Regions from separate parts of the Chromobacterium vaccinii genome, predicted to be linked through region 4. Evidence: predicted binding sites of a transcription regulator. Region 4 holds the regulator's gene; each other region holds the start of a gene.
The links. The regulator sigma-54, encoded in region 4, starts transcription at its own class of promoters, with help from an activator protein. The targets are predictions, from matches to a motif close to CTGGCACGCTTCATGCTT.
Positions count from the first base shown of each region.

Region 1: the regulator sigma-54 is predicted to act here: its motif matches at 2,229-2,246, upstream of BKX93_RS25905 (pilin).
Region 2: the regulator sigma-54 is predicted to act here: its motif matches at 1,813-1,830, upstream of glnL (nitrogen regulation protein NR(II)).
Region 3: the regulator sigma-54 is predicted to act here: its motif matches at 1,666-1,683, upstream of glnK (P-II family nitrogen regulator).

Region 1 is NZ_CP017707.1:3,535,492-3,539,698, reverse strand. It holds gene BKX93_RS16405 (PglL family O-oligosaccharyltransferase) at 1-1,527, opposite strand, end outside; gene BKX93_RS25905 (pilin) at 1,647-2,111, opposite strand; gene BKX93_RS16395 (adenosylmethionine--8-amino-7-oxononanoate transaminase) at 2,389-3,735, shown strand; gene BKX93_RS16390 (hypothetical protein) at 3,816-4,207, shown strand, end outside.
Region 2 is NZ_CP017707.1:1,909,142-1,913,348, reverse strand. It holds gene ntrC (nitrogen regulation protein NR(I)) at 1-693, opposite strand, end outside; gene glnL (nitrogen regulation protein NR(II)) at 721-1,779, opposite strand; gene BKX93_RS08820 (DUF4124 domain-containing protein) at 1,901-2,368, opposite strand; gene glnA (type I glutamate--ammonia ligase) at 2,489-3,907, opposite strand; gene BKX93_RS08810 (rhodanese-like domain-containing protein) at 4,179-4,207, shown strand, end outside.
Region 3 is NZ_CP017707.1:2,297,400-2,301,606, forward strand. It holds gene BKX93_RS10685 (hypothetical protein) at 1-120, opposite strand, end outside; partial or broken gene BKX93_RS10690 (YifB family Mg chelatase-like AAA ATPase) at 284-1,129, opposite strand; gene BKX93_RS10695 (accessory factor UbiK family protein) at 1,134-1,421, opposite strand; gene glnK (P-II family nitrogen regulator) at 1,732-2,070, shown strand; gene BKX93_RS10705 (ammonium transporter) at 2,098-3,408, shown strand; gene BKX93_RS10710 (ClpXP protease specificity-enhancing factor) at 3,524-3,955, opposite strand; gene BKX93_RS10715 (glutathione S-transferase N-terminal domain-containing protein) at 3,966-4,207, opposite strand, start outside.
Region 4 is NZ_CP017707.1:1,618,808-1,623,014, forward strand. It holds gene lptA (lipopolysaccharide transport periplasmic protein LptA) at 1-145, shown strand, start outside; gene lptB (LPS export ABC transporter ATP-binding protein) at 142-870, shown strand; gene BKX93_RS07390 (RNA polymerase factor sigma-54) at 874-2,274, shown strand; gene hpf (ribosome hibernation-promoting factor, HPF/YfiA family) at 2,342-2,674, shown strand; gene ptsN (PTS IIA-like nitrogen regulatory protein PtsN) at 2,799-3,260, shown strand; gene hprK (HPr(Ser) kinase/phosphatase) at 3,253-4,207, shown strand, end outside; gene rapZ (RNase adapter RapZ) at 4,190-4,207, shown strand, end outside.

The DNA of each region.
Region 1 (4,207 bases), 1.9 Mb from region 4:
ATGTTTTTTATCCGGCGTCAGATAATTGCTTAAAATCAGATCGGTAGACTTGCTCCACATGGGATTCAGCCCAACTTTCTCGATGTAATCCACACGTTGGATATTTTCCTGCGCCACGCCGCCAGGCGCAGCATAGTTCAGCAAGCGCCAGAAGATCGCCACGCCGAACAGCACATGCGACAGCATCAGCGCACCGCTCATCGCACTGAAAATGCCAAGCACCCTGGTCCTCACCCGCAAGCGCCAGCTCGGAGCCGGCCCCAGAGTGCAAACAATCACCAGCATCCCCAAAAACGGCAAATACCATAGCGGAAACTCAAACATGCTATGCGACAGAATCATCAGCGCAATGGAAAGCAACATGAGATTTTCCGAACTTTGCTGGCCACGGCCAAAAAATGGCGACAAACAAACCAGCAAGCCGCTACCCACGCATAATGTTCCTATCCACCCGGTCTCCGCCAATAGCTGAAAGATCAGATTATGGCACTGAGTGAACAATACACTTTCCGGAACTTTGGGTAATCCACCGAAAGTTTCCAGCCAGACAGATTGCGCCGCATAGCGTCCGACACCCACGCCCAGCCATGGATGCTCGAGAAACACTTGCCATGCCTTAGTCCACTCCACGCGCCGCCTGGCGCCAAACCCACCCTCCAGCATTCTCTCCGAACCACTTTGCGCCGTTATCGGAAACCCAAATTTATTCAGAAAATAAATAATCTCGTGATTGAACAACTGCGCCACGGCCAAAAGCAGAGTAGATATCACTAAAGCGACAATCATCCGCTGTACGCACTCGCGCCCTGAAGCGCGTCGCTGCCAAAACCAGGCCAGAAACATCACTCCCAGGAAATAAGCCAATGGCAGGCGCGCCCCCGTCCAAGTGATCAGCAAAACCAATCCCAGCAACAAAGGGATGCCTAACAAGGCACGCAGCCGATTACGGCCATAAAGATAACAACCCGCCAGGATACCCCAGCAAAGGTATTGCGCATATTGGTTACGCTGGCCGACATTGCCTACTATTGCAGTTGGCGCCAGAGGATCGTACAACACCATTCCATGGCCTAAAGCCGCAAGGCCCAATACCTGTGTCAGTCCCAGCAGCGCCTGAATTCCCGCTCCCAGCACCATTATCACAGCCAGAACGACGCAAATATCCGGCCTCGACAGTCGGACGCGATTGCTCAAGAAGAACGCCAGCAACGACATCACCACCAGCGACGCCACAACCTCCCCCCCCATCCGCGCATTGTCCAGCAGCAATGTATTGCCGAGGGAAATAAAAATCGTCAGCAGCAATAGAAAAACCATTGAGGCTGGTATGATTAGACTTCTTCGCTGACAAGAAATCGTAAACAATGCAGCGATACCCACAGAAGCGACCACGACCGCATCTGTCCACCAATCCTGCAATGGCATGTAACGAGCGTAATTCAAAAACGGTAAAATCAAGCAACCGAAGAATAACAAAAATACGGGCCAGGCAGCTTCCCGCTCATCTAGCTTTTCTCTCTCCAGCATACATGCCGCCCGCATCTTATTTTAAAATTGCCATGGTATGGCATGGCCCCGGAAGAAAGCAACATCAGCAGCCAAAACAAAAAAGGCACCGAAGTGCCTTTTGAAAAATCCGAACGCCATCATTGACGGCAAGTGGACGGTACCCAGTTAGCGCTCAATTGAGTCCCGATCGCAGTTGTGCCTGAGCCGGTATAAGTGCAATACCATTGCACGGAACCCGCGGTCACAAGAGGCACAAGGTCAACCTGCGCGCCATTGGAAACCGTGCTGTTGTAAGTAATCTGAATCACACCGCTAGCCAGAACGTTAACGCTGCTTACCGCGCTGCCCGTGATGGAAGTCGCCAAACCGTAGGTCGTGTTATACGGCGAAGAGCCGGACGCGGCGAAAGAATTGTTGGTCGCGTAATATTCTGTCACCGCCGTCTTCGCGGCATCCGCCAGAGACAAGCCTTCCGACACCCGCGCGCGCTTGGTGTAATCCTGATAAGCCGGAATCGCGATCGCGGCCAAAATGCCGACGATGGCCACCACGATCATCAGTTCGATCAGGGTAAAGCCCCGCTGCCGATGCTGTTTCTTCATGTTGCACTCCCAGTTTGAGCCAAGCTTAGCCAAAGTGGAGGGAGACGCATTGCCTCATCCCTCCTTCCCATCTTCAAAGGTCGCGGGTTTGCCCCGTCATGTTGTACCGAAACCGACCAGCACGAAACATGCCAGCCCCGCGGAAGGCCGGCCATCGACGCCGATCCGGGCACAGCCTTGTCAGCATAGGTCAGAAACTGCCGTTTTTCGTCACACGGACTGCCCGTTCGGACTGTGCTAGCATCGCTTTCCCACCCGGATACACAGGAGCCGCCCCATGAGCAACCAAGCCTGGCTGGAGCGCAGTTTCGCCGCCGTATGGCATCCCTGCACCCAGATGAAGCGCCATGAGCGGCTGCCCATCGTTCCCATCGCCAGCGCGGACGGTGTCTGGCTGACCGATTTCGACGGCAAGCGCTATCTGGACGGCGTCAGCTCCTGGTGGGTGAATTTGTTCGGCCACGGCCACCCGCGGATCAAGCAGGCGGTGCGCGAGCAGCTGGACAGGCTGGAACATGTGATGCTGGCCGGCTTCACCCACCGCCCGGTGGTAGAACTGTCCGAGCGCCTGGCCAAGCTATCCGGCCTCGGCCATGCCTTCTACGGCTCCGACGGCGCCAGCGCCACCGAAATCGCGCTGAAGATGAGCTTTCATTACTGGAAGAATCTCGGCCGGCCTCAGAAGAGCCGTTTCGTCAGCTTGGAAAACAGCTACCACGGCGAAACCGTCGGCGCGCTGGCGGTCACCGACGTGCCGCTGTTCTCGTCCACCTACGCCGAGCTGCTGAAGCCCGGCCTGCGCGCGCCCAGCCCGGACGCCCGGCAAGCGGGGCCTGGCGAAAGCGCGGCCGATGTCGCGCTGCGCGCCGTCCGCTCGATGGAAAACCTGCTGGCCAAGCATGGCGGCGAGATCGCGGCGGTGATCGTCGAGCCGCTGGTCCAGGGAGCGGCAGGCATGGCGATGTACGATCCCGTCTACCTGACTGAGCTGCGCCGGCTGTGCGACCGCTACGAGGTGCATTTGATCGCGGATGAAATCGCCGTCGGCTTCGGCCGCAGCGGCAGCTTCTTCGCCTATCAGCAGGCCGGCGTCACGCCGGACTTCCTGTGCCTGTCCAAGGGCATCACTGGCGGCTTCCTCCCCTTGTCCTGCGTGCTGACCCGGGACGAAATCTACCAGGCCTTCTACCACGACGACGTGACGCGCGGCTTCCTGCACTCGCACAGCTACACCGGCAACGCGCTCGCCTGCGCGGCCGCGCTGGCGGTGCTGGACATCTTCGAAGACGAAAACGTGCTGGAGGCCAACCGGCTCAAGGCGGCCGATTTCACCGAACGGATGCGCCCGCTGATCAAGCGGCCCGAAATCCGCCACTTCCGCCATCAGGGGATGATCTGGGCCTTCGATGTCGAAACGTCGCGCGCGGACTTTGCATTGGCTTATTTTTCGGCCATGCTGAAACGCGGATGCCTGTTGCGGCCGATAGGAAAATCGGTCTACTTCATGCCCCCGTACACGCTCAAACCCGAGGAGATGGACTGGCTGGTGGCGGCCGGCGTCGACGCGCTGGACGAGGTGCTGGCAGGAGAAAGCGCCGGCGGCGACGCAACCCCGCTGCCCTGAGCACCTCCGTCCCTTCCTTTTCGCAGCGCTCGCCTCGGAGCCTAGCCCGAATGCCGCCACTCGTCTTGCCGAAGAAGGATATGGACCCGCAACTCGTCGACACCCAGCCTGCCAGCGTCGCCGCCTGGCTGGAGCGCTTGCCTTACACCGACCTTGCCGAATGCGGCAAGCTGCTGGGCCAGGGCCTCCACCAGCTGGGCCGCGTCCCGATGGACCCCATGCAGCGCTACAAGCTGCTCAAGCTCTATCTGAAAGCGCTGGATCGTTACTATCCCTTGCTGGAGAACGAAGCCCAGCACGGCGACGCGGTCTCCTCTCCCAAGATGCGGCTGCTGGCTGCGATCAGCGTCAAGCTGTTCGCCAACCTGTTCCTGGCCTTCAAGCAGACGCTCAACGAGAAGCTGGCCCGCCATGCGCTGCTGGAGCGCGAGCAGCCCAAGCAGGAACTGCTGCTGTACACGATGATGGCCGC
Region 2 (4,207 bases), 290 kb from region 4:
GCCGCCTTCGGCTTCCTCGAAGCGTCCGCGACGCGTGGCCAGCGCGCCGGTGAACGCGCCTTTCTCGTGGCCGAACAGCTCCGACTCCAGCAGATCCTTCGGTATCGCCGCGGTATTGAGCGCGATGAAGGGCTTGCCGGCGCGCACCGAGTGGCGGTGCAGCGCCTCGGCCACCCGCTCCTTGCCGGTGCCGGATTCGCCGGTGATCAGCACGGTGACGTTGGACTGGGCCAGCCGGCCGATGGCGCGGAACACGTCCTGCATCGCCGGCGCCTGGCCCAGAAGCACCGGCATCGCTTCCGGACTATCCGCGCCGGCGTCCTGCGCCTCGCTCTCGGCTAGCGCGCGCTCGATCAGCAGCACCGCCTGGTCGATGTCGAACGGTTTGGGCAGGTATTCGAAGGCGCCGCCCTGGAAGGCCGACACCGCGGAGTCCAGGTCGGAGTGGGCGGTCATGATGATCACCGGCAGCTGCGGATGCTCGGTCTTGACCTTGGCCAGGAATTTCAGGCCGTCGGTGCCCGGCATGCGGATGTCGGAAATGATGGCCTGTGGCTTGTCGTCGTACAGCGCATTGAGCGCGTCGTCGGCGCTGGCGAAGCTGTCGAAGGCGATGCCGGCGCGGGTCAGCGCCTTTTCCAGCACCCAGCGTATCGCCTTGTCGTCGTCTATGATCCAGACCGGCTTGGCCATGGCGTTTCTCCTCGTGTTCTTTTGTCGTTATCCGGCTTCGCCGCCGAAGGGCAGCAGCACGGTGAAGCAGGTCTGGCCCGGCCGAGAGTCGAACTCTATGCTGCCGCCGTGCTGGTGGACGAAGGCCTGGGCCAAGGTCAGCCCCAGGCCGGTGCCTTCGGCGCGGCCGGTGACCAGCGGGTAGAAGATGTGGTCGCGGATGTCGTCGGGAATGCCGGGGCCGTCGTCGACGATCTGCAATTTCAGTGCCAGCTGGTGGCGTTTGCGCGCCAGCGTGATCTGCCGCGCCACCCGGGTGCGCAGCGTGATGCGCCCCTGGCCGCGCAGCGCCTGCACCGCGTTGTTGACGATGTTGAGCACCACCTGGATCAGCTGTTCCTTGTCGGCGGACAGCAGCGGCAGGCTGGTGTCGTAGTCGCGGACCACGGTTAGGCCTTGCGGATGCTGGGCCAGCGCGATGCTGCGCACCCGCTCCAGCACCTCGTGGATGTTGATCGGCCCGCGATTGTGGCTGCGGTGCGGCGCCAGCAGCCGATCCACCAGCGTCTGCAGCCGCAGCGCCTCCTCGGTGATCACCTCGGTGTACTCCTTCAGCTCCGGCCGGTCGGCCAGCTCGTGCTCCAGCAACTGCGCCGCGCCGCGGATGCCGCCCAGCGGGTTCTTGATCTCGTGCGCCAGATTGCGGATCAGCTCGCGGTTGGCCTGGTGCTGCATCAGCGAGCGCTCTTCGTTGGCGATCTTCAGCTGCTGGTCCAGCGGCCTGAGCTCGATCAGCGCCTGGCAGCCTTCGACATCGATCGGCGTGATCGACAGCATCACGTGCAGCGCCGCGTCGTTGTGCAGCGGCTTCAGCTCCAGGTCGTGCTCGATGTAGCTGGCGCCCTGGCCGAGCGCGGTGGCGAGCGCCTGGACCAGCTCGGGGCAGGGCTGGAACAGGTCGGGCAGCGCATGGCGCAGCAATTCGCGGCTGCCCAGCGCCAGCAGGTTTTCGCAGGCGGGATTGACGAAGCGCAGCGCGGCGTCCGCGTCGCAGATCAGCACCGGGGTGTCCAGGAGCTCCAGTCCGGCAAAGCTGGGTATCGTCATGGGATGGCTTGGATGGTGGTGTCGCGCTGAACGCAGCAATAAGCGCGCCAGCCCGTAGGACCGCGCCGCGGGGCGCGGGCGCGCATCCTGGCGCAAGTGTGCACCATAATGGTGCGCATGGCTATGGCAGGCCCAGCTCCTTCTTCAAAGCCTGGACGTTCTTTTCGCGGTCGGTGACTTCGTTCTGCAGTTTTTGCACCCGGTCCAGATACTTCTGGTAGTTGCGGGCCTCGTCGCCCAGCCGCACCGCCTTGCCGTCGGCCAGCGCCTTCTTGGCGGCGTCCAGCGCCTTGGCTTCGTTGGACAGCTCTTGCTCCAGTATCTTTTTGCGGCCGCCGTCGCGCTGCTTCTGGGTGTCGGCGTCCACATTGGGATAGCCGCCGGACGCGGCGGGCTTGCCGGCGGAAGCGCCGTTGTTCTTGGCGCGCTGGCTGGGATAGGAGGACAGCGGGTTCAGCTTGATCGGCTGCGCGCCGCGAATCGGCACATTGGTGTAGGTGACGTTGCCTTGCGGGTCGACGTACTTGTAGATGGTGGCCGCCTGGGCCGCCCCGCAGGCGAGCAGCAGGCAGAGTGCGAATGTCTTCATCGTCCGGATACAGGGTGTGGATCGCCCTTGCATGATAAGCAAATCGGGCCGTCGCGTCATTTATGCGAGAGCAAGAAAAACGGCAGCCTGGGCTGCCGTTCCGATTGACGCGTTTTCTGCTTACAGCGAGTAGTACATCGCGAATTCCACCGGGTGGGTGGTCATGCGGGCCAGGTTGACTTCCTGCATCTTCAGCTCGATGTAGGCATCGATCCACTCGTTGGAGAACACGCCGCCGCGGGTCAGGAACTCGCGGTCCTTGTCCAGCGCGGCCAGCGCCTCGTCCAGGCTGGCGCACACGGTCGGGATCAGCTTGTCCTCTTCCGGCGGCAGGTCGTACAGGTTCTTGTCCGCGGCGTCGCCAGGGTGGATCTTGTTCTGGATGCCGTCCAGGCCGGCCATCAGCAGCGCGGAGAAACACAGGTACGGGTTGGCCAGCGGATCCGGGAAGCGGGCTTCGATGCGGCGGCCCTTCGGGCTGGCTACGTGCGGGATGCGGATCGAGGCGGAGCGGTTCTTGGCCGAGTAGGCCAGCTTCACCGGCGCTTCGTAGTGCGGCACCAGGCGCTTGTAGGAGTTGGTGCCCGGGTTGGTGATCGCGTTCAGCGCCTTGGCGTGCTTGATGATGCCGCCGATGTAGTATAGCGCGGTGTCGGACAGGCCGGCGTAGCCTTCGCCCGCGAACAGGTTCTTGCCGTCTTTCCAGATGGACTGGTGGACGTGCATGCCGGAGCCGTTGTCGCCGACGATGGGCTTGGGCATGAAGGTGGCGGTCTTGCCGTAGCTGTGGGCGACGTTGTGCACCACGTACTTCAGGATCTGGGTCCAGTCGGCGCGCTGGGTCAGCGTGCTGAACTTGGTGCCGATCTCGTTCTGGCCGGCGGTGGCCACTTCGTGGTGGTGCACTTCAACCGGCACGCCCAGCTCTTCCAGCAGCAGCACCATCGCGGAGCGGATGTCTTGCGAGGAGTCCACCGGTGGCACCGGGAAGTAGCCGCCCTTGATGCCCGGACGGTGGCCCATGTTGCCGCCTTCGAATTCCTCGGCGGACGCCCATGCGGCTTCCTCGGCCTTGATCTTGACGAAGCAGCCGGACATGTCGGCGCCCCAGGTGATGCTGTCGAAGATGAAGAATTCCGGCTCCGGGCCGAAGTAGGCGGTGTCGCCGTGGCCGGATGCCTTCAGGTAGGCTTCGGCGCGTTTGGCGATGGAGCGCGGGTCGCGGTCGTAGCCCTTGCCGTCGGCCGGATCGATCACGTCGCAGTGCATGAACACGGTCGGCTCGTCGAAGAACGGGTCGAGGCGGGCGGTGGCCGGGTCGGCCATCAGCAGCATGTCGGAAGCCTGGATGCCTTTCCAGCCGGCGATGGAGGAGCCGTCGAAGGCGTGGCCGCGCTCGAACCACTCGTCGGCGTCTTCCAGCAGCACATGCGCCGGGATGGAGACGTGCTGTTCTTTGCCGCGGGTGTCGGTGAAGCGCAGATCGACAAATTTGACGTCGTTTTCTTGGATCAGTTTGACTACGTCGGCTACTGCCATGTTTTATCTCCTGGAAGGCAACGTGCACCCAAGGGCAAGTGCGTGAAAATTTTGGTACGTCCCGGTAAGCAGGAAGCGTGCCAGCCTCTGAAACGCTGCTGCTGCATTGTGTCATAGCCGCTTTGGCTTATCCAGCCGGCTGGAATGACTGGACTTGAACCAATCTGGTGCCTCGGTCCGGGCGGCGCACCGATATGGTGCAATTTGCCAGCCATGCCGGGTGGGTCGATAATCGCCAACATAAGCCCGGAATGTTGCAGGAGGAAAACAGATGAGCAGAATGAACCTGATCCTGGAGGC
Region 3 (4,207 bases), 680 kb from region 4:
CGCAACATGAGCCGGCAAAGCCAGGCTGACATCGGGCAGAACCGCGTTCTTTTTAAAGGGGTCACGCCATCGATCAGGATGAATGCCGGAGAAGTGCACAACCGTTCGGGTGCCCAGCAATCCAGTAGGCCTGATTGGCCCTACGCCATCGACTCGCCAAATTCCAGGATGCTTTGCCAAGTTCTTGAATGGAGCGCTGGGCATATTTTGCAATCCGCATTAACAGATATTGCGCAATATTCTCATTCAATATTGGCGGTTTGCAAATATTTTTAGAACTTACACCGCCGCCGACCAGCGCCACCGCCGAGGCGGTGTGATGGGGAGAGCGATACGGCCGCACCCGCCAGCGACCCGGCTGGAAGCCCTGGGATCCCAGCGACTGCACCGCCGCGCTCTCCAGCGCCTCCCGTTCGGACAAGGGCGGCAGCAAACCCGGCAGCCTGGCCGCCAGCATGGACTTGCCGGTGCCGGGCGGCCCCATCAACAGCAGGCTGTGCCCGCCGGCCGCGGCGATCTCCAGCGCGCCGCGCGCGATGGACTGGCCTTTGACATCGCCCAAATCGGGATAGTTCGGCCACTCTACGCCCAACGCGCCGGCGAAAGGCTCCAGCGGCTGCAAACCGTTCAAGAAGGCGCAGGCCTGCGGCAAGGACGCCACCGCGTAAATGGCCGCGCCGCCGACCACCGCGGCTTCCGCCGCGCTGTCGGCAGGCAACACGAAGGCCCGGCCCGCCGCATGGCACTGGCAGGCCATCGCCAACGCGCCGCGCACCGGACGCACCGCGCCGCTGAGCGCCAACTCGCCGGCGAATTCATAATGGGCGATATCGTCGTTCTTCACCTGGCCGGAGGCCAGCAGGATGCCGATGGCGATGGGCAGGTCGAAGCGGCCGGAGTCCTTGGGCAGGTCTGCCGGCGCCAGATTGACGGTGATCTTGCGGGCGGGAAATTCGAACCCAGAGGTGAGGATGGCGGCGCGGACGCGGTCCCGGCTTTCCTTCACCTCGGTGTCGGGCAAGCCGACGATGTTGAACGCGGGCAGGCCGTTGGCGAGGTGGACCTCGACGGCTACCTCCGGCGCGTCAAGCCCGGATAGCGCCCTGCTCGCCACCACCGCCAGCGTCATGGCGTCAGGAGTGGCCGAGTTCGGACTGTTCTTCCGCTTTAGCCGCAGCCTCGTCCGGGAACACTTGATTCTCCAGCCTGGCCAAGCGCGACTCCAGCGCGGCCAGCTTTTCCCGCGTGCGCGCCAGCACCGCCTGCTGCACATCGAATTCTTCGCGGGTGACCAGATCCATCTTGGAGAACGTGGAAGCCATCATCGCGCGGACGTTCTTCTCGATGTCCTTGGCCGGGCTGGCGGCGATGGTCTCGCTGATCTTGGCGCTGATTTCTTCAAACAGTTTCTGGCTCAACATGGTAGCGGCTCCCGCAGTGTCTTGATCTTCAGCCGAGTGTAGCAAAAAGCGCCCTCGCGCTCCCGCATTTCCTGCCCGCAAGGACATGTCAGCCCGTCTCCAGAATTCATCCGGGCCATGCTGCGGCGCAACGATGCACCAAAACTGTGCAGCATAAGCAGCCCCGGCGCACAAGGAAAGTGCCAAAACGGACAGCGCGGCCTTTTTTGCAGTGCATCACAATTCAGAGAACGCCCATCGCGGGCTGGCACGATTCCTGCATAACCATCCGCAGCAGAACCATCTGTCAATCGTCCGAGAAGGAGCCGCCATGAAACTCGTTACCGCAGTGATCAAGCCGTTCAAGCTTGACGAAGTCCGCGAAGCGCTGTCCGCCATCGGCGTACAAGGCGTCACCGTTTCCGAGGTCAAGGGCTTCGGCCGCCAGAAAGGCCATACCGAGCTGTATCGCGGCGCAGAATACGTCGTCGACTTCCTGCCCAAGGTGAAGCTGGAAATCGCCATCGACGACGCGCTGCTGGACCAGGTGGTGGAAGCCATCGAGAAGTCCGCCCGCACCGGCAAGATCGGCGACGGCAAGATCTTCGTCTACGACCTGGAGCAGGTGATCCGCATCCGCACCGGCGAAACCGGCGCCGACGCGGTCTGACCGCTTTGTGAAACTGGGGAAACCATAATGAAAAAGATACTCGCTGCAATGGCTTCCGGGCTCGCCGCCCTCTCGCTGCCCGCCCTGGCCGACGCGCCGGCCGGTCCGACGGTGGTCGCCGCCAAGGTGATCAACTCCGGCGACACCGCCTGGATGCTGACCTCCACCGCCCTGGTGCTGTTCATGACCATTCCCGGCCTGGCGCTGTTCTACGGCGGCATGGTCCGCAAGAAGAACGTGCTGGCCACGCTGATGCAAAGCTTCGCCATCACCGCGCTGGTAACCGTATTGTGGGCAGTGATCGGCTACAGCCTGGCCTTCACCGTGGGCACGCCGTACATCGGCGATCTGTCGCGCTTCATGCTGGACGGCATGGTGTACATGAAGGATGCCGGCAAGCTGGCCGTGCATCCGCTGGCCGGCACCATTCCGGAATCGGTGTTCATGACCTTCCAGATGACCTTCGCCATCATCACCCCGGCCCTGATCACCGGCGCCTTCGCCGAGCGGATGAAGTTTTCGGCGATGCTGGCCTTCATGGCGCTGTGGTCGCTGCTGGTCTACGTGCCTGTGGCGCACTGGGTATGGGCGCCGGGCGGCTGGATGGGCGACAAGGGCGTGCTGGACTTCGCCGGCGGCACCGTGGTGCACATCAACGCCGGCGTGGCCGGCCTGGTGACCGCGCTGGTGCTGGGCAAGCGCGTCGGTTTCGGCAAGGAGGCGATGCCGCCGCATAACCTGGTGCTGACCCTGGTGGGCGCGTCGATGCTGTGGGTGGGCTGGTTCGGCTTCAACGCCGGCTCGGCAGGCGCCGCCGACGGCCGCGCCGGCATGGCGATGGTCACCACCCAGGTCGCCACCGCGATGGCCGCGCTGGCCTGGATGTTCGCCGAATGGGCCACCAAGAAGAAACCATCGGTGCTGGGCATCGCCTCCGGCGCGGTCGCCGGCCTGGTGGCCATCACCCCGGCCGCCGGCTTCGTCGACGTCAAGGGCGCGCTGATCATCGGCCTCGCCGCCGGCGCGGTCTGCTTCTGGGGCGCCACCGGGCTCAAGCACATGCTGGGCTATGACGACTCGCTGGACGCTTTCGGCGTGCACGGCGTGGGCGGCATCCTGGGCGCGCTGCTGACCGGCGTGTTCGCGGTCAAGGACATCGGCGGCGCCGACGGCAGCCTGGCCATCCAGGCGCTGGGCGTCGGCGTGACCATCGCCTACTGCGGCATCGTCACCTTCATCCTGCTGAAACTGGTGGACATCTTGCTGGGACTGCGCGTCGCCGAGGACGAAGAGCGCGAAGGCCTGGACTTGGTGCTGCACGGCGAGCGCGTGGAATAAGCCGCCAGATCGAAGATTGTTGTGTAAGGGACTTGGCGGGGCTTCGGCCCCGTTTTTTTTCGCCGCTCCAAAATGAAAAACCGGCCAGGGGCCGGTTTCGATCGATGCGACAAGCTTACTTGACGATGCGCAGGCTGGGACGCCCGCTGGGGCGGTTCGGCGACGGATCGTCGCCGCCGGAATCCGGCGCGTCCTCTTCGGCGCTGACCGGCTTCAGGCTGGCCGCCTCCTCGCTCATCGGCTCCACCTCGAAGCCCATGCCTTCGCCGGTCTCCCGGGCGAAGATGGACATCACGTTGCCGATGGGCACCCAGATGTCGCGCGATACGCCACCGAAGCGGGCGGAAAACGAGATCCACTCATTGTCGATGCGCAAGTTCTTGGTTGCGCCATCGGCGATGTTCAGCACGATCTCGTTGTTCTTCACGTACTCGAGCGGCACATCGGTGCGGCTGTTCACCCATACCACGATGTACGGAGTGTAGCCATTGTCGCCGCACCACTGGTGCAGCGCGCGCAGCATGTACGGCTTGGTGCTGGAGCTCATCGCGTCTCCTTTACTTGCGCATCGCCTTTTCGGACGGGGTCAGCGAATCGATGAAGGACTGGCGCTGGAAGATGCGCTCGGCGTACTTGAGGATGGGCGCGGAGCTCTTGCCCAGGTCGATATTGTAGTGCTCCAGGCGCCACATCAGCGGGGCGATGGCCACGTCGATCATCGAGAAATCGTCGCCCAGCATGAACTTCTGCTTGGAGAAGATCGGCGCGATGGTGGTCAGGCCGTCGCGGATCGCTTCGC
Region 4 (4,207 bases):
CGACACCCAGAGCGAGGTCTACCAGGTGATGGGCGGCGGCGCCAACGCCGGCAAGGGCGGGCGCACCACCGTGATCCTGCAGCCGAAGAACACCGCGTCGCAACCGGCGGCCGCCAAACCCGCCGCCGGAGCCGCCGCGCAATGAAGCACAGCATCCTCACCGTCACCAATCTGAAAAAGCGCTTCAAGAAGCGCACCGTGGTCAAGGACGTGTCGCTCAGCATCGAGAGCGGCGAAGTCGTCGGCCTGCTCGGCCCCAACGGCGCCGGCAAGACCACCAGTTTCTACATGATCGTCGGCCTGATCGGCGCCGACGACGGCGACATTCGCCTGGACGACGCGTCCATCACTCACTACCCGATCCACCAGCGCGCCCAGCTCGGCCTCGGCTACCTGCCGCAGGAAGCGTCCATCTTCCGCCGCATGACGGTGGAAGAGAACATCGCCGCCATCCTGGAAATCTCCGGCCTCAAGGGCAAGGAGCTGGAAAAAGAGCTGGACCTGCTGCTGGACGACCTCAACATCGGCCACCTGCGCGACAGCAACGCGCTGTCGCTGTCCGGCGGCGAGCGCCGCCGGGTGGAGATCGCCCGCGTGCTGGCCACCCGCCCGCGCTTCATCCTGCTGGACGAACCTTTCGCCGGCGTGGATCCGATCGCGGTGATCGACATCCAGAAGATCATCTCCTTCCTGAAGGAGCGCGGCATCGGCGTGCTGATCACCGACCACAACGTGCGCGAGACGCTGCGCATCTGCGACCGCGCCTACATCATCAGCGACGGCTCGGTGCTGGCCTCCGGCGAGCCGGAAGAACTGGTCAACAACGAGAGAGTGCGCGAGGTCTACCTCGGCGAGCACTTCCATCTGTAAACGATGAAACAGGCCCTTCAGCTCAAGGTATCCCAGCAACTGACGCTGACGCCGCAGCTGCAGCAATCGATCAAGCTGCTGCAACTGTCCACACTGGACCTGCAGACGGAGGTGGAGCGCTTCCTGCTGGACAATCCGCTGCTGGAGCGCGGCGACGAGCCCCGCGACGGCGAAGCCGCTCCCGACAGCGCGGAACAGCAGGAAAGCCCGGCCGAGGCCCAGGACGCCGACAGCCGCGACGACGGCGCCGGCGAACTGCTGGACTGGGGCGCCGGCAGCCGCAAGGGGGACGACAATGACTTCGACCCCATGCTCAACGTGCCCTGCCCGGTCAGTCTGCGCGAGCACCTGCTGACGCAACTGGGCGAAATCGCCCTCTCCGACCGCGACCGCGCGGTGATGCGCCTGCTGATAGAGGAACTGGACGACGACGGCTACCTGCCGCTGCAGCTGGACGAGCTGGCCGGCAACCTGCCGCTGGAACTGGAGCTGGAAGTCGACGAGCTGGCGGTGGGCCTCAGGCTGCTGCAGCAGTTCGACCCCGCCGGCGTGGGCGCGCGCTCGCTGGCCGAATCGCTGACGCTGCAGTTGCAGCGCCTGCCCGGCGTCGAGCCTGAGCACGCGCTGGCGCTGGCCATCGTCCGCGAGCACCTGGCCCTGCTCGGCGGCCGCGACTACGCCCGGCTGAAAAAGCTGCTGCGCTGCGACGACGCGGCGCTGCGCGGCGCGCAGGCGCTGATCGCCCGCCTCAACCCGCACCCGGCCACCGGCTTCGGCCACGGCGAAACCCATTACGTGATTCCCGACATCAGCGTGCGCAAGCTGCGCGGCCGCTGGGCGGCCGAGCTCAACCGCGCGGCGATGCCCCGCCTGCGCGTCAACCGGCTGTACGAGCGCATGCTGGCCGACCAGCGCGCCGGCGGCGAAATGTCGGGCCGGCTGCAGGAGGCGCGCTGGCTGGTCAAGAACATCCAGCAACGGTTTGACACCATACTCAAAGTGGCGGAAGCTATCGTTGAGCGCCAGCAATCGTTCTTTGAGCACGGCGAAGTGGCGATGCGCCCGCTGATCCTGCGGGACATCGCGGAAGAACTGGGCCTGCACGAATCCACCGTTTCCCGATCCACCAGCCAGAAATACCTGCTTTGTTCGCGGGGCTTGTTCGAGCTCAAGTATTTCTTCGGCAGTTCGCTGGAAACTGAAAGCGGCGGAGAGTGCTCCGCCACCGCGATCAAGGCCCACATCCGCGGCATGATAGACGCCGAGGACCGCGCGAAGCCGCTGTCCGACAGCGCCATCGCCGACGCGCTGGCCAAGCAGGGAATACAGGTTGCCAGACGCACCGTAGCCAAGTATCGTGAAGCCATGCAGATTCCGGCGGTGAATCTGCGCAAGGCGCTGTAGGGCGCCTCAAGAATACAATGCCGCCCGGCAACCCGACCGGGTGGTCAACACCAGAAGGAGCTAGGGTATGAACCTCAAAGTAACTGGCCTGCACCTGGAAGTCACCCCGTCGCTGCGCGAATACATCGAGAACAAGCTCGAGCGCATTACCCGCCATGTCGACCACGTGATCGACATCTCCGTCACCCTGTCGGTCGACAAGCTGGTCCAGAAGGCTGAAGTCAATGTGCACCTGTCCGGCAAGGACATCCACATCGAAGCTTCCGAGGCCGACCTCTACGCCGCCATCGACGTCCTGATGGACAAGCTGGACCGCCAAGTCCTGAAGTACAAGGAAAAGCTGACCGAACACCGCGCGACGGGCTCGGGCGAAGCGTCTCAGGCCCAGGCCTCGCTGTAAGGCCGGACTGAAGACAACGGGAGCCTCACGGTTCCCGTTTTTCTTTGCGCTTGCCGGTTTTCAGTACTATCAAGGCAACGTAGAATTCACAGTTTCACCCCAAGAGCCGCATGCATACTCCAACATGACTCTCATCGGCAAGATCCTGACCCCGGACCATATCCTGCTGGATCTGGACGTCGCCAGCAAGAAGCGGGTGTTCGAACAAGTGGGACTGCTCGTGGAAAACACCCGCGGCATCGCCCGCAGCGAGGTTTTCGACAGCCTGTTCAGCCGTGAAAAACTGGGCTCCACCGGACTCGGCCAGGGCGTGGCCATTCCCCACGGCCGCGCGCGCGGCCTCAAGGAAGCCACCGGCGTGTTCATCCGCCTGAAGGCGCCCATTCCCTTCGACGCGCCGGACGGCAAGCCGGTGCAATGCCTGTTCGTGCTGCTGGTCCCCGAGCACGCCACCGACCTGCACCTCCAGGTGCTGTCGGAGCTGGCGCAGCTGTTCTCCAGCCGCCAGATGCGCGAGCAGATGCTTGGCGCCGGCGCGCGCGACGACCTGTACAAGCTGCTTTGCGAATGGACGCCCCATGCCTAGCATCACCGTGCGCCGGCTGTATCAGGAAAACCAGCAGAAGCTGAATCTGACTTGGGTCGCCGGCACCGGCGGCTCCGACAACGTGATCGGCAACGACGACCAGCGGCCGACGCTGGCCCTGGTCGGCCACCTGAACTTCATCCACCCCAACCGGGTGCAGGTGCTGGGCCTCGCCGAGGTCGACTACCTTAACAAGCTGGAGCAGTCGGCGGCCAAGACCGCGCTGGACCAGCTGTTCCACAAGAGCATGTCGGTGGTGATGGTCACCAACAACCAGCCAGTGCCCCGGCTGCTGCGCGACTACTGCCACAGCCACAACGTGCCCCTGATGTGCAGCACGCTGGAAAGCCCGTACCTGATGGACGTGCTGCGGATCTACCTGGCGCGCGCGCTGGCGGTGTCCACCGTGCTGCACGGCGTGTTCCTCGACGTGTTCGAGATCGGCGTGCTGATCATGGGCGACTCCGCGATGGGCAAGAGCGAGCTGGCGCTGGAATTGATCTCCCGCGGCCACGGCATGGTGGCCGACGACGCCGTCGAGCTATACCGCATCGGCCCGGACACGCTCGAAGGCCGCTGCCCGCCACTGCTGCGCGACTTCCTGGAAGTGCGCGGCCTCGGCATCCTCAACATCCGCACCATCTTCGGCGAGACCGCGGTCCGCCCCAAGAAGGTGCTGAAACTGATCATCCATCTGGTCAAGGCCAACGACCAGGCGATGCAGGCGCTGGACCGGCTGAACATCCAGTCGGAAACTCAGGACATCATCGGCGTCACCGTGCGCAAGGTGGTGCTGCCCGTGGCCGCCGGCCGCAACCTGGCGGTGCTGGTGGAGGCCGCCGTGCGCAACTACATCCTGCAGCTGCGCGGCATCGACAGCACCCGCGAATTCATCGAACGCCACACCAATTTCTTGCGAGACCAGGAAAATGCGCCTGATATTGATT